Regions from separate parts of the Bacillus sp. Bwzl_19 genome, predicted to be linked through region 3. Evidence: riboswitches for the same ligand, from Rfam matches in the RefSeq annotation. Region 3 holds a riboswitch; each other region holds the start of a gene.

Region 1 (7,846 bases), 220 kb from region 3:
GACAAAAAGCAGTGACGCATTTTCAAGCGGAAAAAGCGGGACATGCGTCCACGCTTGCAGCGTTACGTCTGGAGACGGGGCGGACGCATCAAATCCGGGTGCACATGAGTTATCTCGGCCATCCGTTAGTCGGCGATACACTGTACGGCGGAAAAAACGAGGGAATTGCACGGCAGGCTCTTCACAGTGAGCTGCTTTCATTTGTACACCCCATGACCGGAGAAACGCTCGTTTTTCATGCCCCCGTTCCTGACGATATGAAAACATTGATTGAACACATATAAAGCCCGAACCGTTAACCGGTCTCGGGCTTTTTTTCATGTCTGCGTGCCGTCATCCTCGCGAAATCGTGATGCATCATACGGCATTGAGCTTGTTACAGAAACGGTTTCGTGCTCCGGAAAACGAAAGCCTGTCAGCTTATTGCCGAAGACACAGCCTGTATCAATATTGATCGTACGGTTGACGATCCGGGGGCGTTTTACCGGGGTATGGCCGTAAACCACCCATGCTTTGCCTTCATAAGCGGCAGCCCAGTCTCTTCTGACGGGCCTGCCGTCGGGATAGGTTTCTCCCGTGATATCACCGTACAGAACAAACTCCTTCACCTTACGCGTGTATTTACCGATATCGTCAGCTTTTATGCCAGCGTGGGCGACAACGAGCTCGCCGTTATGTAAAATGTCGTAAAGCGGCGCTGACTCATATAATCGGATAAACTGTCTGGATATTTCCGTTCTGTCAGCGGGAGACAGCTCTTTCAGTTCCGCTGCCGTTGTTTCCAGTCCGTGCATCACTTTTACGGGGTTTCCTTTTAAGTAGCGATACAGTTTGTTGCAATGATTTCCCGGGACATAACGGACGGCCCCTTTTTCATATGCTTTTGTCACAAAACGCATCACCTCAACGGATTTAGGGCCTCTGTCGGTTAAGTCCCCCGCAAAGACAAGCGTTCTGCCTTCAGGATGGACGGGCGTTTCCGTCTTTCACTTCATATCCGAGCTTTTGCATTAAAGCGATCATTTCGTCATAACATCCGTGTATATCGCTGATGATGTCATAAGCCATTTGTGTCAGCCTCCTTTGAACGGTTTTTTATTTATTATGGGGTTAATTCCTATACCTAATTACGCTGTTTTGGCACAAATTAAAAAAAGAATTAAAGAAATAAAGCCTTATCACTTTTTTTTCGCGGTCAGCCTTGTTAGAATATGCGTTATGTTTTTAAAAAAGTAAGGTTTTGTCCGCTTTAAGCGGGCTTTTATAACCCTTGTTTTAAGGAGGTATTTACTAATGGAACACACATCAGTCGCATCTTTAGTCGTCGTTCTGATCGTCGCTTTTTTGACGCCGCTCCTTTTGCATCGGTTTAAGCTCAGCATTCCGGTTGTCGTCGCGGAAATCATCATGGGGCTTATTATCGGAAAAAGCGGCCTGAATCTCGTCGTTCAGGGAGACACGTGGCTGGAGACGCTGTCTGTCCTCGGCTTTATCTTTTTAATGTTCTTAAGCGGTTTGGAAATTGATTTTTCGTCATTTGAGAAAGGGAAGAAAAAACAATTCCTTCCGAACGGCAAGGAAGCGCCCAACACGTTTTCTGCCGCACTGATTATATTTTTCGGCATCTTTATTTTATCATTGCTGCTGTCCTACGGCTTTGTCTTAGCCGGTTTTATTCAAAACGCATTTTTAATGACGCTTATTATTTCGACGATATCACTCGGAGTGGTGGTTCCGACCTTAAAAGAAGAAAGGATCATGAACTCCAACATCGGCCAGATCATTCTGCTTGTCGCCGTTATTGCGGACTTGGTTACGATGATTCTGCTCGCTTTCTTCTCTTCTCTTTACGGAGAAGACAGCGGAAATATGTGGCTTCTTTTGATTCTCTTTGCCGCGGGAGTCGTGCTGTATTTCTTCGGCAGGATCTTTAAACACCGCTCATTTGTGCAGTCGATGTCTAAAGGCACCGTTCAGATCGGCACGAGAGCCATTTTCACACTGATTATCGTGCTTGTCGCTTTGTCAGAATCTCTCGGGGCGGAAAATATTCTCGGCGCGTTTTTAGCAGGCGTTTTGGTATCGCTTCTGTCTCCGAATAAAGAGATGGTGGAGCAGCTGGATTCATTCGGATACGGGTTTTTAATTCCGATCTTTTTCGTCATGGTCGGGGTGAAACTGGACATTTGGACGCTCTTCCAAGATCCGAAAATATTGACGATGATCCCGCTGCTTCTGATTGCGCTGTTTATCAGCAAAATGCTCCCGGTGATTTATTTAAAGAAATGGTATGACAAAAGAACCGTGTTTGCTTCGGGGTTTTTGCTGACATCCACGCTTTCGCTTGTCATCGCGGCGGCTACGATCGGAGAAAGGCTCCACATTATCAGCGCTAATATGTCCGGCGCGCTGACGTTGGTTGCGGTTATTGCCAGCATCATCACACCGATCGGATTTAAAAAATTATACAAACGGCAAAGTGCGCCGCAGGAGAAAAAGCGCATTACATTTATCGGCGCAAATCAAATGACGCTCCCGGTGACGCTGGAATTGCCTGATGAGGAATATGAAGTTCGGGTCGTTCATGTGGATCAGGAAAATGCCGGAGAAAAGCTTGCGGAATCCGTTTTTTCGGTTGAGACCATTTCTGATTATGAGCCCGGCACGCTTGAGTCCCACGATATTTTCAAAACGGATATCCTTGTAGTGGCGACGGGCAATGAAGACGTGAACGCTGAAATCGCCTTAATCGCGAAAGAGAAAGGGACTGAGCGTATCATTGCGAGCGTCGGCTCGGTTGAACATGAAACAAAACTGAAGGAAGAGGGCATCAGTATTTTTTCTATCCTTCTGTCTACAAAAACGCTGCTGCGCGCGTTAATCGAGGCGCCCGGCGTGATGAGCCTCCTGACGAACGAAGAGTCTTCGCTTTATCAGATCAATCTGGAAAACACGGCGTATAACGGCATCATTCTCCGGGAATTTCCGCTGATGGGCGATGTGATTTTCGTCCGGATTTTCAGAGGTGTGGACAGCATCGTTCCGCACGGAGACACGCGGCTGAAAACAGGAGACCGTCTCATCGTTACGGGCTCGCGTAACTACGTGTCGAAACTGAGAAACATTCTTGAAGCTTGACCAAATTGCAATTCGTGATAAGATAGAAGGCATAACAAGTAAATAATCAATCGTATGACCACTAGGGGTGTCCTTCATAAGGGCTGAGATAAAAGTGAGACTTTTAGACCCTCATAACTTGAACAGGTTCAGACCTGCGTAGGGAAGTGGAGCGGTATTTTTTTGGGTTCCTTTTATCCATATAAATTCCAAACCACTTTTCCGATGCGGGAAAGTGGTTTTTTTATTTTATCAGGGGGGAAGACATAATGACATTTTCTGAAGAGTGCAGACTGGCGGCAGCCGAATGGTGGGACGGAAGTTTTGTTCATCCGTTTGTAACGGGAATCGGTGACGGAAGCCTGCCGATCGACCGTTTCAGCTATTACGTGCTGCAGGATTCCTACTACTTGACACATTTTGCAAAAGTTCAGGCATTCGGAGCCGCATATGCCAAAGACTTGTTTACGACGGGCAGGATGGCAGGCCACGCTCAGGGTACATATGAAGCAGAAATGGCGCTGCACCGCGAGTTTACGGAGCTTTTAGGAATTACAGAAGAAGAACGTGCGGCCTTTAAACCGGCACCGACGGCTTATTCTTACACGTCTCATATGTACAGATCGGTGATGAGCGGCCAATTTGGAGAAATTTTAGCTGCGCTTCTGCCTTGCTATTGGCTTTATTATGAAGTCGGCGAACACTTAAAGGAATGCAAACCGGAACATCCGATTTATGAAAAATGGATCGGCACATACGGCGGAGACTGGTTCAGACAGCAAGTCGAAGAACAGATCAGCCGTTTTAACGAGATTGCTGAAAGCAGCACAGAGGAAATCCGCGCGAAAATGAAAGAGAATTTTGTGATTTCAAGCTATTATGAATATCAATTTTGGGGAATGGCTTATCAAAAAGAAGGCTGGTCCGGAAAGGGCGGAAAAGAGGTGGAGTCCTTTGGAGCTGCACGCGGTAACCGATAATCGCAAGCCCGTTGCCGAGCTGGCGGAGGATATTCTTTCGATTCAGCATGAAGTGAGCTTTATCCATATCCGTGAGCGGGACAAAACAGCGGGAGAGATCATGCAGCTTTTGGCACTTTTGAAAAAAGGCGGCGCCGATAAGGACAAATTGGTTATTAATGACCGGGCGGATGTCGCGCTTTTTGCCAATATACACCGTGTTCAGCTTCCGGCCCGCAGCTTTTCCGTCAAACAGGTGCGAAACAGATTTCCCCATCTTCATATCGGGCGTTCGGTTCATTCGCTGAAAGAAGCGGTCCAAGCTGAAAAAGAAGATGCGGATTATGTGGTGTTCGGCCATGTATTTGAAACCGAATGTAAACAAGGACTTGAAGCAAGAGGCATCAGCCTGCTCTCAGATATTAAAAGCACGCTTTCTATCCCCGTAATCGCAATCGGCGGAGTGACACTGCAGACAATCGGAAAGGCAAAGCAGGCGAAACCGGACGGAATTGCCGTCATGTCAGGCATTTTCTCAGCTGAAAATCCTGAGGAAGCGGCAAAACGGTATGCACGCGCAATAAGGGAGGCCGATTATGAAGAAGCACTATGAAACGGCGGTTATCGGCGGCGGAATTATCGGGTGCGCCATTTCTTATGAACTGGCGAAGACTCAAAAGAACGTTGTCTTGTTTGAAGACGGTGCGATCGGCCGAAAAACGACAAGCGCTGCTGCGGGAATGCTGGGTGCTCATGCGGAATGTGAAAACCGGGATGCGTTTTTTGATTTCGCCATGTACAGCCAAAGACTGTATGAAGCGGCAGGGCGCGAGCTGGAGGAGGCTTGCGGCATTGACATCAGGCGCCATAACGGCGGAATGCTTAAACTGGCGTATACCGAAGAAGACATTATCCGTTTACGAAAGATGGATGATTTACCTTCCGTCACTTGGCTTTCAGCGGAAGAAGCCCTTGAAAAAGAGCCGTACGCTTCAAAGGACATTCTCGGCGCAAGTTTTATAAAAGACGATGTCCATGTCGAGCCGTATTATGTCTGCAAAGCGTATGCAAAAGGGGCGCGGCGCTATGGCGCTGATATATATGAGCATACACATGTGACCGCCGTTAAACGGGTGAACGGAGCATTCTGTATCACAACATCCGGCGGGGATGTTTATGCTGACCAAGTCGCAGTTGCAAGCGGTGTATGGAGCGGCCGGTTTTTCAGCCAGCTCGGCTTGGGACAGCCTTTTTTCCCTGTGAAAGGAGAATGCCTTTCTGTGTGGAATGACCATATCCCGCTTACCAAAACCCTTTACCATGGTCAAAGTTATGTCGTCCCGAGAAAAAGCGGCCGGCTTGTCATCGGTGCCACAATGAAACAGGGCGACTGGAGCGATACGCCTGACATCGGCGGGATCGAAGCCGTCATCTCAAAAGCGAAAACCATGCTGCCCGCCATCGAACATATGAAAATAGACCGGTTTTGGGCGGGGCTCAGGCCGGGTACAAGAGACGGAAAGCCGTTTATCGGGCGGCATCCTGAAGACAGCGGCATCATATTCGCCGCCGGCCATTTTAGAAACGGCATCTTATTGGCCCCGGCAACGGCTGAAATGGTGCGGGATATGATCCTGGGGAAACAGGTGAAACATGAATGGGAAGAAGCGTTTCGAATTGATCGCAAGGAGGCGGTTCACATATGATCCTTCAGCTGAACGGAAAACAAATTGATTGGGATCGAAAAGAGGGAACGGTTCAGGATTTGCTCGAATCGTATCAGCTTGATCACAGAATCGTAGTTGTAGAGAGAAATAAAGAAATCATTGAAAAAAAGAATTATGAAAATACAAGTTTGTGTGACCGGGATGTCATAGAAATTGTTCATTTTGTAGGAGGCGGATGAGGATGTTAACAATAGGAGGAAAGCAGTTTCAGTCAAGATTGCTGTTAGGAACAGGTAAATATCCGAGTTTTGAGATTCAGAAAGAAGCGGTGGCGGTTTCGGAATCAGATATTTTAACCTTTGCGGTGCGGCGGATGAACATCTTTGAAGAGTCTCAGCCAAACTTTCTCGAACAGCTTGATTTATCTAAGTACACGCTTCTGCCGAATACAGCCGGCGCCGCAACGGCTGAAGAGGCAGTCAGAATTGCAAGGCTTGCCAAAGCTTCCGGACTTTGTGACATGATAAAAGTAGAAGTTATCGGATGCAGCCGGTCACTTTTGCCTGATCCGGTTGAGACATTGAAAGCATCAGAACAGCTGCTCGAAGAGGGATTTATCGTTCTGCCGTATACGTCAGATGATGTCGTGCTCGCAAGGCGTCTTGAGGAGCTCGGAGTTCATGCCATTATGCCGGGCGCTTCACCGATCGGTTCAGGCCAGGGGATTTTAAATCCGCTGAATCTTTCCTTCATCATTGAACAGGCGAAGGTGCCGGTCATTGTCGATGCCGGCGTCGGGTCTTCCAAAGACGCGGCCTACGCGATGGAGCTCGGGGCTGACGGCGTGTTATTAAATACTGCTGTGTCAGGCGCTGATGATCCGGTCAAAATGGCCCGGGCAATGAAGCTTGCCGTAGAAGCGGGCCGCCTTTCTTATGAAGCCGGCAGAATACCGGTGAAAGATTACGGAACTGCAAGCAGTCCGCGTGACGGTCTTCCGGTATGACGGACAGATATTCCAGACAGGAGCTGTTTCAGCCGATCGGTCCCTCAGGCCAGCAGAAGCTCCGTTCGTCTCATGCCATGATTATCGGTGCGGGTGCGCTCGGCACGGCAAGTGCGGAGATGCTTGTCAGAGCAGGAGTCGGGAAGGTAACGATCGCCGACAGAGATTATGTGGAGTGGAGTAATCTCCAGCGCCAGCAGCTTTATACCGAAGACGATGTCAGACAGGAAATGCCGAAAGCCGCGGCAGCAGAAAAGCGGCTGCGATCTATAAACAGTGATGTAGAGGTAGAAGGTTTTGTCATGGATGTCACTGCGGAAAACGCACCCGGATTGATTTGTGACGCATCCCTTATCGTGGATGCCACTGACAACTTTGAAACAAGGATGATTGTGAATGACGCGGCTGTACAGAAAGGAATTCCCTTTCTGTACGGCGCCTGTGTCGGAAGCTACGGACTTTCATTCACCGTCATACCCGGTGTCACGCCGTGTCTTCACTGTCTGCTTGAGACATTGCCTTTAGGCGGAATGACATGCGATACGGCGGGAATTATCAGCCCGGCTGTCCTGCAGACGGCCGTTTTTCAGGCTGCAGACGCGCTGAAGCTGTTAACGGGCGAACCTGTTGAGCATGTTCTCCGTTCGTTTGATTTATGGAAAAATGAACGGTCAGAAATAAACGTCGCCCAGCTTAAGTCGGCTGATTGTCCAAGCTGCGGCACAAATGATTTTCCGTTTTTATCTTATGAAAATCAGACGAAAGCGGCGGTTCTGTGCGGCCGGAACACGGTACAGATCAGAACGGGGATATCCGAACAGTTTGATCTGCAAAGGCTTGCGGAACAGCTCAGGCGGGCGGGGCTTGACGTGTCAGCCAACCCGTATTTAATTTCGTTCCGCGCAGACAATGTCAAGATGGTTTTGTTTCGTGACGGAAGAGCATTAATTCACGGTACAAGTGATATCAGCAGAGCGAAATCCTTTTATCATAAATGGATCGGATAATGTGAAAGGAGAGAAAAACAGCATGAGCATATGCAAAGCATTGACGATTGCCGGGTCAGATTCAGGAGGCGGCGCCGGTATTCAGGCCGA
Region 2 (7,846 bases), 490 kb from region 3:
ATCCAGCTAGCCCAGTTGCATTTTTTAAATAACTGCATAAGATGTATTGAGTTCTTGTGTATACTGCGGAAGTAGTTCAGTGGTAGAACATCACCTTGCCAAGGTGGGGGTCGCGGGTTCGAATCCCGTCTTCCGCTCCAAATTACGGCGGCATAGCCAAGTGGTAAGGCAGAGGTCTGCAAAACCTTTATCCCCGGTTCGAATCCGGGTGTCGCCTTTCTTTTGCCGGGGTGGTGGAATTGGCAGACACACAGGACTTAAAATCCTGCGGTAGGTGACTACCGTGCCGGTTCAAGTCCGGCCCTCGGCACCAATTTAACTTTGGACGAATCATGTTAAATTGGTCATCAAACTTCACATTATAAAACACATATGAGAGTGATTTGCATATTGCAGATCACTTTTTTTATAATAAAAACGTAAAGACTATAAATATAGGTATCTCCTTATTTCGTGTGTATACAGCATTACCATCAAAAAAACTTTACTAAAACCGTTGACACTTTATAAAATGCATGTTATATTTATATACGTCGGTTGAACACGACATTACATGCCGGTGTGGCGGAATTGGCAGACGCGCACGACTCAAAATCGTGTTCCTTCTGGAGTGCCGGTTCGACCCCGGCCACCGGTATACAAAGGCTTCTACATAATGTAGAAGCCTTTTTTGTTGTATAAAAACATGATACACCTGCGGATTGTATAAATCCGTATTTTTCAAAGATACTAACAAAAAGTTCTTTGAAAGAGGTGTTTTTTATGGAAGGTACTTGGGCTTGCCTTATCCCATTTATTCTGGTCATTCCTATTTCAATCATTACAAAGCAAGTACAGTCCGGTCTGTTTGTCGGTTTACTGGTCGGAAGTTATCTTTTACATCCGAGCTTGCTTGGCGGGATTGAGCATATGGTTCATTATTTGATCAGCAACATTGTCGTAATCAATAATATTAGAATCATTGTTTTTCTATATTCATTTGCCGGCCTTGTGGGGATTATAAAGTTAACCGGCGGGATAAAAGGGTTCGTCCATTTGATCAGTAAAAAGGTTAAAACCAAAAAAGGCGCGATGCTGCTTGCATGGCTGTCGACATTTGGCACATTCAGCGAACCGGACTTTCGCATCGTTACAATTGCGCCGATCATGAAAGCGATAAGCAAGCGTCTGGACCTGTCAAAACAGAAAATTGCGTATGCTATTGAGTTTACGGCAAACCCGGTCATTGCCTTGATTCCGGTAGCAACGGCATTTGTCGGGTACATGGTTTCCATTATCGGACAGGCCCTCAAAACGTCAGGGATAGATCAGCCGGCTTACACGGTCTATGTGAAAAGTATTCCCTTCAATTTTTTCTCCATTGTGATTATTTTAGTCGGTATTTATTACTGCTTTTTTAAGAAACAAAAAGAGGATGAAAGCTTGGAAAAAACAGAACGGAACAGACAAATTCCTTCTCGGGAACATAGTAAACATACGGAACCGATTCCGCAGAACAGCGGTGTATTGCTTTCAAAAGGCTCCGGCTCATTTAACATGGAAACAGGGACGATCCCGGATATTCACGGAGGACATACGGGGATGTTCGAAAAGAGCGGGGATGTACATGCTGACCAGCAGGAGGAGTTAGATTCGGCGCACCGTGCTTATATTAAGGAAACACCGATTCGGCCGTGGAATTTAATCATTCCAATCGGGCTGTTTTTACTGTTAACACTGTTTCTCAGCTGGTGGGACGGCCATTCAAAAGCACAAGGGTTTTTGAATGCTTTTATCAAAAGCGATATGCTTGGCGTCATGTTAACCGCTTTATTGGCAGCGGTTATTGCAGCATTTGCTCTTTTTATGTTTCAGCGTTTTCACGCAAGCGAGCTTGTGACGCATTTTATTAAGGGCGGAAACGAATTGGTAAACGTTATAATTATGTTATCGCTGATTTGGGCCGTAACAGCAGTATCTGAGGATCTGGGTTTTTCGAAATATGTTACTTCTCATTTAACGTCATGGATCCCACATATGTTTATTGCGCCATCTCTTTTCATACTTGGAGCGGTTATATCCTATTTTATCGGATCATCCTGGGGGACTTGGGGGCTTTTAATGCCGCTCGGCGTGACGCTGGCGGTTCAGTCGCATACCAGCTTATTATTAGCGATTGGGGCCGTTTTTGCCAGCGGAACATTTGGAGCGTTTGCTTCCCCTCTCAGTGATAATACGGTGACAACCTGTACGGTTTTGGGGATCGATGTTGTGAAGTATGCCCGTTCGAAGCTTGTTCCGGCGCTTATCGCTGCAGGGATCTCCGTTGTTTTATACGGTGTCTTTTCATTTTTCAGATAACAAAGAAATAATTTGAAGGCGGCATCCGGAATGGGATAACGCCTTTTTAAGTTATACTTGAGAAAAAAGAGGTGAGGACGATGAAGCAGATTATTGCATTGGGCGGCGGGGGGTTTTCCATGGAGCCGGATCATCTTGTGCTGGATCAATATATTTTGGAGCAGTCGGTGAGATCAGAGCCGAGAGTTTGTTTTTTGCCGACGGCAAGCGGAGATTCGGAGAATTATATCGCCAGGTTTTATCAGGCCTTTCATAAGCTGGAGTGTGAGCCGGATCACTTGTCGCTGTTTAAACCGCCTCGTTCTGACCTCAGATCTTTTCTCATGAAGAAGGATATTATATATGTCGGCGGCGGCAATACCCGTAATATGCTTGTCTTATGGAAAGAGTGGGGGCTTGACCTTATTCTTCGTGAGGCTTGGGAAAGCGGCATCATCTTGGCAGGTCTCAGCGCCGGGGCGATTTGCTGGTTTGAAGAAGGTGTGACGGATTCAGCGGGAGATTTGAGAGAGCTGCGGGCTTTAGGGTTTTTGCCGGGCAGCTTTTGTCCTCACTATAACGGAGAGGCGGAGCGCAGACCGGCGTATCACCGTCTGATTTCAGAAAAGAAACTCCGGGAGGGCTATGCCGCTGATGACGGCGCTGCGCTGCATTATAAAGACGGTCAGCTGTTCCAAGCTGTCTCTTCCTGGAAAACGGCAAAGGGGTATCGGGTTTTTGATACCGAAGAAGGCGTTAGGGAAACAGAGCTTAAGACCGTTTCGTTATCTGAATTTTAATAATATACTTTTTTTTGTATGCAACTTATGTTACGATGAAACCGAAATTCATAGTTACTGGGGGTGCCCGTCTGAGCGGGCTGAGAGAGAAGCGGCGGCTTCTTAACCCTTTGGACCTGATCTGGTTCGTACCAGCGTGGGGAAGTAAAGGTTTTATTATTGTTGATGAAACAATAATAGTTTCTTTCTGACTGCAAAACCGGGTTCTATAGAGAACCCGGTTTTTTGTGCTGGTGCTGAGCTTGGTTCTGTTATTCAAATGATAAAGGAGAGATTTGTATGCAAAATCAATCAGTACAGCAAGCGAACATTTCTATTATGTCGAGTTTTTCAGGCAGTAAAAAGGTTTATGTTAAGGGTTCTTCGCCTGACATACGAGTGCCGATGCGTGAAATCAGCCTCAGTGCAACAACGGGGGCGTTCGGTGAAGAGGAGAATCCGCCGGTCCGTGTTTATGATACGAGCGGACCGTATACAGACCCGGATGTACAGATTCATATTCATGAAGGCCTGAGGCCGCTCCGCACAGAGTGGATAACCGGGCGCGGCGATACAGAGGAATATGCCGGAAGGACTGTGAAGCCTGAGGATAACGGCTATAAAAAAGAAGATCATACTGCCGAATACCCCGGTTTACAGCGGAAGCCGCGGCGGGCCAAGGCAGGGAAAAACATAACACAATTACATTATGCGAGAAAGGGCATTATTACGCCGGAAATGGAGTTTATCGCAATACGCGAGCATGTTTCTCCCGAATTTGTCAGGGAAGAGGTGGCGAGCGGCCGGGCGATTATTCCTTCTAACGTCAACCATCCGGAAAGCGAGCCGATGATTATCGGCCGGAATTTTCATGTGAAAATCAATGCAAATATCGGCAACTCGGCTGTTACATCTTCTATCGAAGAAGAAGTCGAAAAAATGACGTGGGCGATTCGCTGGGGCGCCGATACGATGATGGACTTATCGACGGGAAAAGACATTCATACGACACGTGAATGGATCATCCGCAATTCCCCCGTGCCTGTGGGGACGGTGCCGATTTATCAGGCGCTTGAAAAAGTAAATGGCGCTGCCGAGGATTTAACGTGGGAAATTTATCGTGACACACTGATTGAGCAGGCGGAGCAGGGCGTGGATTATTTCACCATCCATGCCGGCGTATTGCTTCGTTACGTCCCGTTAACGGCCAAACGCACGACGGGGATCGTCTCCCGCGGCGGGGCGATTATGGCGCAATGGTGCCTTGCTCATCATCAGGAAAGCTTTCTGTACACGCATTTTGAAGAAATCTGTGAAATCATGAAGACATATGATATTGCTTTTTCTCTTGGTGACGGGCTGCGTCCCGGTTCGATTGCGGATGCCAATGATGAAGCGCAATTTGCTGAATTGGAGACTCTCGGAGAATTGACGGAAATCGCATGGACGCATGATGTGCAAGTGATGATTGAAGGACCGGGCCATGTGCCGTTGCATAAAATTAAGGAAAACATGGACAAGCAGCTGGAAATTTGTAAAGAGGCACCTTTTTACACGCTCGGGCCATTAACGACTGATATTGCTCCGGGTTATGACCACATAACTTCTGCGATCGGCGCGGCGATGATCGGCTGGTACGGGACGGCGATGCTTTGTTATGTCACGCCGAAGGAGCATTTGGGACTGCCGAATCGTGATGATGTAAGAGAGGGAGTCATTACGTATAAAATTGCGGCACATGCCGCAGACCTTGCCAAAGGGCATCCGGGTGCTCAGATCCGTGATGACGCTCTGTCTAAGGCGCGGTTTGAATTCCGGTGGCGCGATCAATTTCATTTGTCGCTTGATCCTGAAAGAGCAATGGAATATCATGATGAAACGCTGCCGGCTGAAGGCGCAAAAACGGCTCATTTCTGTTCGATGTGCGGTCCGAAGTTCTGCAGCATGAGAATTTCTCAGGATATTCGCGATTATGCGAAAGAAAACGGTCTGACTGAAGACGAGGCCGTCAATGAAGGATTGAAGAAAAAAGCAAAAGAGTTTGCAGAAAAGGGAAGCCGTTTATATCAATAAAAAGAAAAGATGAAGATGGAGTGTGTCCATCTTCATCTTTTTAGAAAAACGGTGACCGGCGAAGCGGCGGAATGCTCTGCTCAAAGCGGAATACGTTTTCCGGGTCATACTCCGTTTTGACTTGACGGAGGCGGTCAACATTTCTTCCGTAATATGTTCGCAGCCAGTTTCTGATGTCTATATCAGGCCAATTCACGTAATCCCCCATCGTTTCTCTTGAAAGAGACGTTCTCAGCCCTTCGATCCAGCGGACGTTTTGTCTTTCCTCTTCAGGAGACGTCCAGTTTGTTATATATTCCTGAGCAATGATTGCATTGCGATAGTAGAATGCCGTTTGATCCGGAGCGATCCGTGCGGCCGCCCCGCCGAGAGATTGCTGCCAGACACTGGCGTTTTTATTCGGAGCGTGCTGCAAGTAGTATTTTAAAGCGGAAATTGCGCGTGTTGACAATGGTTTTTCAATAAAGGATCCTGACCGCTTCATCTTTTGCGGCTCATTGCCTCCCGGGCTGTTAAAAAAGGCTGCCGCTCTAATAAACGGAACTGTCTTGACCATGCCGCTTGTCGGGTTTCCCGCTTTCATTAACGGAGCCAGCAGTTCTTTCAGCTCATCTTTTGTCCCGATAAATTGGCCGAGCGCTTCTATGCGGTTGACTTCCTTAGGCCAAAACTGAATTGATGAAGTAAGGCGGTTATCTGTAAAAAGAGCCCAGTTCTGCCACGTATTAAATACTCCATCGAAATCATCCCAGCCCCAAGTGACAGAAAAAACAGTCACGTACGAAATCGGCACGGCTTTAAACATCATGGATGTGACAATGCCGAAGTTGCCTCCGCCTCCGCCCTGAGACGCCCAAAATAAATCAGAGTGCTTTGCGCGGTTGACTGTGATCAATTCGGCACCCTCTTTTTCGTCTGCTATGATCATCTCGAGCTGGAGGAGACGATCGCAAGTAAGGCCGGCAGACCTTGTTAAATATCCGATTCCTCCCCCAAGCGTCAGCCCCGTGATTCCCACATTTGCGATGGTTCCCGCGGGAAGAGTCAAGCCGTACCGCCAGAGTGTCCGGTACACATCTCCCAATTCGGCACCCGCTTCAATCGAGACCAGCCGCTTATCCTTATCTACCCTTATTTTCTTCATTTCACTGAGATCAATGACAAGCCCGTTATTTAACAGGGAAAAATTCTCGTAGCTGTGTCTTCCGCCTCTGATCCGGAAAGGTACGTTATTCTCACGCGCCCATTTCAGCGCATTGACGGCATCATGTTTGTTTTGGCAAAACACAATGATGTCTGGATATCGCTGCAGGCTTAAGTTGATATTGGTTCTTGCTTCGTTATAGTCCGGATCATCCCTTCTGACGATGCGCCCGGTCAATGTTGTCTTTTCCATACTCTCACTCTCTTTCACTCGTAATCTGCTATTTTTTCTAACATATGCGGAAAAATAAGAGAGTGTATGAGGAAAACCCCCGGGAGGAAACGTTATTTAAAATTATAGTTGACAGGTAGGGATTGTATGAATTAACATAATCATTACATATTTCCAAACTATGGCTGATCGGATCACCGAAGGCCCTTATCTTGTAAACAGATAAGGGCCTTTTTTGCGTAAAAGCCATTGAATGAAAAGCGGAGGGATGAAAAGTGGCGTTACAAAAGGCAACACAAGTGCGCAAAAAGAGTAAAAAGCGAAAAAAGTACAGAAAACACACATTGAATTTCGAACTGCTTGTAGAGAAAAACAAACGGGAGATTATGAGGAATCAAGAACAGATGGAGCAGATTTATATAAAGATAGATGAAAAGCATGCGGGGGTCCGATCAAAATGAAGAGGAACACATTGAAGATAAAAACAACGGGCATCTTACTCGCGTCGTCTGTAGCCTTCATGTTATCAGGGTGCGCGTTAGGAAGTGCCGGAGAAGAAGCATCTTCTGCAATGGATAAAAAGGAAGAAACACGTATCGCCCATGTCAAAACAAAAGAATTCAAAGCTTCTCATCCTGAGGCGCTTCCCGCAAAATCGAAAGCCAGAACCGACACTTTTGTTGCGGGGATATCCGCGCCGGGCGGGGTATTTCTGCCGTACTTTTATGAAAACGGCTGGGACGGAAATGCGACAGATCCTATTTTTGAACCGTTAGTCAAACTGGATAAAACGGGGAAGCCCGCACCGGCTCTTGCGGAAAGCTGGAAGATTTCCAAAGATCAGCTTACCTACACGTTCCGTCTAAGAAAAAATCTCGTTTTCAGCGACGGTTCGCCGCTGACCGCAAAGGATGTCGCATTCACTTTAACATTGCTGCATGATCCCGCATACGCGGGCTATGAAGATATCACCACGGCTTATATTAAAGGCGGTAAGGCTTATAAAGAAGGAAAAGCAAAGACGATAGAGGGCATTCATGTCCTTGATGACAGAACCATTAAAATCACGACCGAGAAAGTCAGTGCGAAGTCGCTGCTTCTTTTGGGAGGGCAGGTGCTGTCAGAAGCCTACTACGGAAAGAATTATCAATTCGGCAAACTGGATTATTTAAAAGAGCTTTATGCCAAACCGCTCGGAGCGGGGCCTTATCAATTTACAGAATACCTTCCGGGACAGGAAATACGCTATCAGGCCAATGAACACTATTATTCCGGAAAACCGAAAACAGAAAAGCTGATT
Region 3 (6,509 bases):
GCCTATAAAATAAATGGAATAAAGGCATAAAGCCCTTATTCCGGCAGATCGCTTTCATCTTCTTCTGAAAGGAAATGATATGATTCATGCAGCATGAGCGCGTATTCCCCTTCTTTTGTCGGGTGCGGTACATACTCAGCCTCGTTGATATACTGCTCTTCCCTTTTCTTCATGGGACAGACCTCCTTTTCAACTTTAGATTGTCCAAAAGAAGATCCGTTATCATAGAAAAGAAAAAATCACCAGGTGAAGCGGACATACAGCTATATTTTTCGGATCGTGAAAAAGTTCCGCAGCAGCCACGGTCCCGGTTTGAAGCCGAGCGTTAACTGCCACGCACCGATCGCCTGCAGTCCGTACTGCCGCACGAGAACCATTTTTTCACTCATGCTCCGCACATCCTCAAACCATACTTCATGCGTTCTCCCATTTTCATCAGTATACCGAAAATAAGGGGAACGATCCTGCTGGGAATAACGGATCACTGATTGATGCTTCATGGATGTTTCCATGGCGCGCTGATTGGAGATGGCGGATCCGACTGTTCCGGGGCGGTACGGAATCACCCAATCATACCCGTACAGCGGAACACCGAGAATCACTTTTCTTCTCGGTACCCTGCTGATGGCAAAATTGATGGTGTCTCTGACCTCTGTCAAAGGCGCCACGGCTCCCGGCTCACTGCCGGCGTGGTGCCAATCGTATGCCATAATAAACATATAATCGACGACAGCTCCGATTCCGCCGTAATCATATCCCCTCAGCCACGGCACTGCTTCACTTGTTTTCGCCGGAACCGATATCGTTAACGCGAGCTGGTGCTCCGAGAGCCTGGTTTTTAACTGCCGGAGAAATCCGGTAAAAAGATCCCGGTCGGCTTCTCTGACCCGTTCAAAATCAATATTTACACCGCCGTATCCCTTTCTTACAGTCAAATAGACGATATTGTTGACGAGGTTCGTTCTCGCCGTCGGGTTTTGCAGGACTTGATGAGCTAATTCCGGGCTGAATCCTCCTTCTGTCAGATTCGTGATGACGGCAAGCGGCCGCACTCTGTTTTGCCATGTGGTTTCTATCGCGGTTCTGTCGTTTAAATCATTAATGATATCTCCGTTCGGGCCAAAATGATATTCAAACAAAGAAATCGCTGATGAATAGGGCGCAAAATCATTGATTAACTCTCTGTCCGCTTCAGGTGTCCGAATGACATAAAATTGCAGGGTTCCTGCCAGATAGTTAGATATATCAGGAATCTTCACTTTCATACCCGGCCGCAGCCGGTTCGGCTGAATATCCGGGTTTTCCTGCATCAGCTGCATCTGCGACACATAGGCCTTACTTGCGATAACGGCATACGTATCATTCGGCTGAACCGTATATTCATTAAGAGGGATCAAAAGCGCCTGCCCCGGAACGATATTCGTTTCCTCAAGCCCGTTGACGCTTCTGATGCTGTCAACAGGATATCCGTACTTTCTGCTGATGGAAAATAGCGAGTCGCCAGACTGCACTGTATGAACAAACATAGATGTCCTCCGTTTCCTTTTGATCAAAAGGGCGTGATATACACTCTTCTTATCTTTATGAATGATCATCCGTTCCGATTCCAAACTCTCTTTTCGAGAAAGGCTGTTTACAAATCAGACATGATCAACTATGATGATGTCATCATAAAAAACTGTATAGGAAACGCACTAGGGGTGCTGTTATCGGCTGAGATAAAACATGCGGCAAGCGTGTTTTGATCCCTTATAACCCGATCTGGATAATACCAGCGTGGGGAAGTGCAGATTGACCGGAGCGCGGGTTCTTTTCCATGCGTTTTCGTTCTGCTGCTGCATATTCCCTCGGATATGCAGTTTTTTATTTTTCATTAAAAAACGGGGGAGGACACCGCATTATGAAACGGAATATGAACCGCCTGTAACAAAATCAACTCTTTCATACATAGGACTATCCGATAAGAAAGCAGGAGATCAGAATGAAAAATTGGAAAATGAGAGAAATTGTCGTCATGTCCGTCATCAGTGTTGTATTCGCTGTCATTTATTTATTATCAACTCATGCAAGCAATATAGCGGCAGGGTTTTTCGGCCGGATGAGCTACGAACCGATTTACGGCATTTGGTTTATCGTCTCGGTGATTGCCGCGTACATTATTCAAAAACCGGGTGCGGCGCTCGTTTCTGAAATCATCGCCGCGTTTGTGGAATGCTTACTCGGAAATCCGTCAGGACCGATGGTGATTCTGATCGGCATCGCACAGGGAATCGGGGCGGAAGCGGTCTTTTTAGCGACACGCTGGCGGATTTATACCCTGCCTGTGCTTCTTTTATCCGGTATGGGATCTTCTGTAACGAGCTTCATTTATGATTTGTTCGTTTCCGGATACTCTGTTTTGAACCCGGGTTTATTAACCGTCATGCTTCTCATCCGTTTGGTCTCAGGCGCGCTTCTTGCCGGCCTTCTCGGCAAAGCAATCAGTGATGCGCTGGCTTACACGGGAGTGCTGAACGGCATGGCGCTCGGAAAAGAATTGAAGAAGAAAAAGAAACAGGTGAACCAAGATGCAGGCATTTGAACCCCTTCTATCAGCCCGCCGTCTCACCTTTTCTTATGATGAGGATGAGAAGCCGATTTTTCAAAACGTGTCATTTCAGCTCCGCAAAGGAGAGCGGGCTTTATTGCTCGGACCGAGCGGATGCGGCAAAAGCTCGCTCGCCCTTTGTTTAAACGGCCTGTACCCGGAAGCCTGTGATGCGGTTCAAACGGGAACCGTTTCCTTAAACGGAACACCGCTTTCAAACTTGGCAGGACCCGCCGTTGCATCCATCGGCGTAGTGTTTCAAGATCCCGATCAGCAGTTTTGCATGCTGACGGTTGAAGATGAAATAGCCTTCGGTCTGGAAAATTTGCAATATACAAAAGAAGATATGGATACCATCATTGATGACGTTTTGGAAAAATTAGAAATCACTCATCTGAAAACACGAACGATCGCCTCGCTGTCAGGCGGTTCAAAACAAAAAGTGGCGCTCGCCTGTATCATTGCGATGGATCCGGAACTCATTATTTTGGACGAACCGACGGCACAGCTTGATCCATATTCCGTCCGTGAATTTGTGCGGCTGATCAAAGAACTTCAAGCCAAAAGAAACTTCGGCCTTCTCGTAATCGAGCATCAGCTTGATCATTGGGTTCCGTGGATGGACAGGACGATTGTCCTTGACGAAACCGGTCAGATAGTGATGGAAGGAGAGACGGACGCTGTCTTTGAAACAAAGCTTGAAGAGCTGACGCGGCTCGGCATTCCGATTCCGCGGGTAATCCCATTGCAGAAATACGTCAACATTCCTTTTACATTGTGCAAAGAAAGCCTGTTTCATAAACCTGTACCGGCTCTTCCCTGCCCCCGGGCCGCCGCGCTTTCGGCAGAGGATGCACTGAGTGTTCACGGGCTGTCATGCAAAAGAGGAACGGATGTCATTTTTCAGGATGTGAGCTTTTCCGTAAAAAAAGGGTCAATTACTGCGATTGCCGGCCCTAACGGAACAGGAAAGTCCACGCTCCTGTCCGCCGCGGCCAAGCTCATCCGTCCTGTGAGCGGAGACATCAAAATAGACGGCAGACCGATAGATTCCTATTCAGAAAAAGAGCTGCGGCGCCTGATGGGATATGTTTTCCAAAACCCTGAACACCAGTTTGTCACAGATTCTGTTATTAACGAGCTGCTGTTCGGCTTTGAAGACGGCAATGCCGCAAAGGAGAAAGCTCTTCAGCTGTTAACCCGGTTCGGCCTGAGACGCCATGCCTCACAGCATCCGTTTTCTTTAAGCCAAGGACAAAAACGCAGGCTCAGCGTCGCGACGATGCTTATGCACAATGTGAAAGTTTTGCTGCTTGATGAACCGACTTTCGGGCAGGACGCAAAAACGGCGCGTGAGTGTATGCTGATGCTGCGGGAGATTCAAAAGGAAGGAACGGCTGTTTTGATGGTGACACATGATATGGAGCTCGTCTCAGATTATGCGGACACGATCCTTGTGCTCTGCGGCACGAAGCTGGTATACCGCGGAACTCCCGATTCTTTGTTTACTGATCATATCGGAACCGCGGAGCGGGCGCATTTAGCTTTGCCGCTGCGGTATGAATGGATGAAACAGGACAGGAGGCGGAGAAATGAACGTGCGGCTGGAAGCTGTTAACCCGTCCATTAAGGCGGCGGCTGTTTTGTTATGCGTGGTTATGCTGTCGTTTATTTATAATCCGTACACCCCAGCTGTGTTTTATATCATCATTGCGGGAGGCGTCCTCTTGGCGGGAAGCGTGCCGCTGAAAAAATGGCTGCTGTTTACGATTCCGTTTGTCATTCTTGCCTTTGGTTCTTTATGGACCGCCGCCGTATTCGGAAACGTCCCGACAACCGGAAGCAATCTGCTGTTTAAGCTCGGGCCGATTGCCGTCAACAGTGCCAACGCGGCGCTCGGGATTTCTATCGCGTTTCGTATTTTATGTTTTTCCGCTTTGTCGATGATGTTTCTTTTCACAACCGATCCGATTCTGTTTATGCTCAGTCTGATTCAGCAGTGTAAGCTCCCGCCGAAGCTTGCCTACGGCGTTATCGCCGGGTTCCGGTTTCTCCCTCTTCTGAAAGATGAAATCCTGATCATCCGGCAGGCGCACAGAATCAGAGGCGCGGCGTCTGATTCCGGGCTGAAAGGAAAGATCTCCGCCTTCAGACGCTTCACCATTCCGCTTTTGGCAGGCGCAATCAGAAAGGCGGAACGAACAGCGATCGCGATGGAGTCTAAAGGCTTTACGGGCAGCCGAAACCGCACATTTTACAGAACGGTTACTGTGCGCCGCGCCGATTGGTTCTTTTTCCTGCTCGTGCTTCTGTTATTCGGCGCGAGCTGTCTCGTTTCACTGTTGTTTTTATAAAAACAGGCCGCCGGAGTGATTCGGCAGCCTGTTTTGTTATGTATGTTACTGATGGTAATTAAGAGCCTGAGCGAGGTTGGATTTGATCGTAATATCTGAGAAATTAATACCGAGCTGTACGGCGGTTTGGGCAATTTCCGGCCTGATTCCGGATAAAGTGGACGTAACGCCGATCAGATTCAGCGCCTCAATTAATTTAAAAATCTGGTGCGCCACCATCGTATCGACAACGACTACGCCTGACAAGTCAATTAACAGATGCTCAATCAGCCGATCCGCACATGTGCTCAGCGTATTTTCCAGAATGAATTTGGCGCGCTCCGTGTCAATATCTCCGACAAGCGGCAGAAGCGCCGTCCGTTTGCTCAGTGTAATAACCGGCGAGCTTAACTCTAAAATCATTTCTCTTTGCGCATTCAGCTGCATTTTTGAATTATGCTCGGCATGATCGACAAACTTGTATATTGTAAAATCAAATACTTGGACAATTAAATCCTCCCATCTCTTCCTTTCTCCCTCAGCAAACGCGGATTCATGTTCATCGGCAAACGCGTCATAATAACTGATATACAGCCTCCGGTTTCTCATGAATTCACGGACAACGTACTGGACGGGAGTATCCAGATGCTTCTGGTCTTTCGCAAGCTCAATCACCCACTGCTCGAACTCTTCTAAAAATTCTTTTTCCGGCATGATATACATGTTATTAATATGCCGATAAAATTCTTTATCCTGCTCCTTCAGTTCTTCTCTGATGACGGGATTTGTCAAAGAATAAATTGAATTCGGATCCGAATCTTCCATCGTTTCGATCCAATCTTCCGCAATTTGATCAACCTGTCCTGAAAAATAGTCGTATAATGCTTCACTTATCTTCATACCTCTTCTCCTTTCCCATTTTCCAATTATAGCGTTACCGGGTGATGAATCAAAATGAAAGCTGTTAAACTATCCATTTATTTGAAATTTTTTAGTGCGATAGATTGCGCCTTTTTTATGAAAATGCTTCAAATGACTCTTTCCGCGCGGCAGGCTCTGCCATAAAATAGTAGCAACACCCTTGAATCCACTCGCAAGCATAAAAAAGGAGGGCTTTTTTATGAATGGTGAAATGCGGTTGATTCCTTATGTCACGGATGAGCAAATCATGGATGTGAACGAGCTTCCTGAGGGTATTAAAGTGATTAAGGCGCCAGAATTGTGGGCAAAAGGGTTTAAAGGCAAGGATATTAAAATCGCAGTGCTTGACACAGGCTGTGACGTTAATCATCCTGATTTGAAAGACCGGATTATCGGCGGGAAAAACTTCACCGATGATGACGGAGGCAAAGAAGACGCGTTTTCCGATTACAACGGACACGGGACACATGTTTCCGGAACGATTGCCGCCAATGATTCAAACGGCGGAATTTCGGGAGTTGCGCCGGAAGCGAGCCTTTTAATCGTGAAAGTTCTCGGCGGTCAAAACGGCAGCGGAAAATACGAATGGATCATTAACGGCATCAACTACGCTGTTGAACAAAAGGCTGATATCATTTCTATGTCACTCGGCGGGCCGAGCGATGTGC

The links. A riboswitch is a leader RNA that binds a small molecule or an ion and turns the genes downstream of it on or off. The one in region 3 is predicted to bind thiamine pyrophosphate.
Region 1: it holds a riboswitch for thiamine pyrophosphate, as region 3 does, so the genes downstream of both, tenA (thiaminase II) here and ACW5MY_RS07355 (ECF transporter S component) in region 3, are expected to answer to the same signal.
Region 2: it holds a riboswitch for thiamine pyrophosphate, as region 3 does, so the genes downstream of both, thiC (phosphomethylpyrimidine synthase ThiC) here and ACW5MY_RS07355 (ECF transporter S component) in region 3, are expected to answer to the same signal.

Annotation. Positions count from the first base shown of each region.
Region 1 covers NZ_CM142729.1:1,153,787-1,161,632, forward strand. The annotation lists gene ACW5MY_RS06035 (RluA family pseudouridine synthase) at 1-284, shown strand, start outside; partial or broken gene prpE (bis(5'-nucleosyl)-tetraphosphatase PrpE) at 318-1,068, opposite strand; gene ACW5MY_RS06045 (monovalent cation:proton antiporter family protein) at 1,294-3,138, shown strand; TPP riboswitch at 3,192-3,300, shown strand; gene tenA (thiaminase II) at 3,387-4,097, shown strand; gene tenI (thiazole tautomerase TenI) at 4,072-4,689, shown strand; gene thiO (glycine oxidase ThiO) at 4,673-5,782, shown strand; gene thiS (sulfur carrier protein ThiS) at 5,779-5,982, shown strand; gene thiG (thiazole synthase) at 5,979-6,749, shown strand; gene thiF (thiazole biosynthesis adenylyltransferase ThiF) at 6,746-7,756, shown strand; gene thiD (bifunctional hydroxymethylpyrimidine kinase/phosphomethylpyrimidine kinase) at 7,779-7,846, shown strand, end outside.
Region 2 covers NZ_CM142729.1:883,461-891,306, forward strand. The annotation lists tRNA gene ACW5MY_RS04640 (tRNA-Gln) at 1-15, shown strand, start outside; tRNA gene ACW5MY_RS04645 (tRNA-Gly) at 66-140, shown strand; tRNA gene ACW5MY_RS04650 (tRNA-Cys) at 147-217, shown strand; tRNA gene ACW5MY_RS04655 (tRNA-Leu) at 225-313, shown strand; tRNA gene ACW5MY_RS04660 (tRNA-Leu) at 556-637, shown strand; gene ACW5MY_RS04665 (Na+/H+ antiporter NhaC family protein) at 763-2,340, shown strand; gene ACW5MY_RS04670 (Type 1 glutamine amidotransferase-like domain-containing protein) at 2,421-3,119, shown strand; TPP riboswitch at 3,169-3,279, shown strand; gene thiC (phosphomethylpyrimidine synthase ThiC) at 3,399-5,171, shown strand; gene ACW5MY_RS04680 (FAD-binding oxidoreductase) at 5,212-6,567, opposite strand; gene ACW5MY_RS04685 (FbpB family small basic protein) at 6,822-7,007, shown strand; gene ACW5MY_RS04690 (ABC transporter substrate-binding protein) at 7,004-7,846, shown strand, end outside.
Region 3 covers NZ_CM142729.1:1,377,142-1,383,650, reverse strand. The annotation lists gene ACW5MY_RS07365 (transcriptional regulator SplA domain-containing protein) at 36-173, opposite strand; gene ACW5MY_RS07360 (glycosyl hydrolase family 18 protein) at 264-1,526, opposite strand; TPP riboswitch at 1,687-1,800, shown strand; gene ACW5MY_RS07355 (ECF transporter S component) at 1,982-2,581, shown strand; gene ACW5MY_RS07350 (ABC transporter ATP-binding protein) at 2,568-4,205, shown strand; gene ACW5MY_RS07345 (energy-coupling factor transporter transmembrane component T family protein) at 4,180-4,941, shown strand; gene ACW5MY_RS07340 (STAS domain-containing protein) at 4,987-5,820, opposite strand; gene ACW5MY_RS07335 (S8 family peptidase) at 6,041-6,509, shown strand, end outside.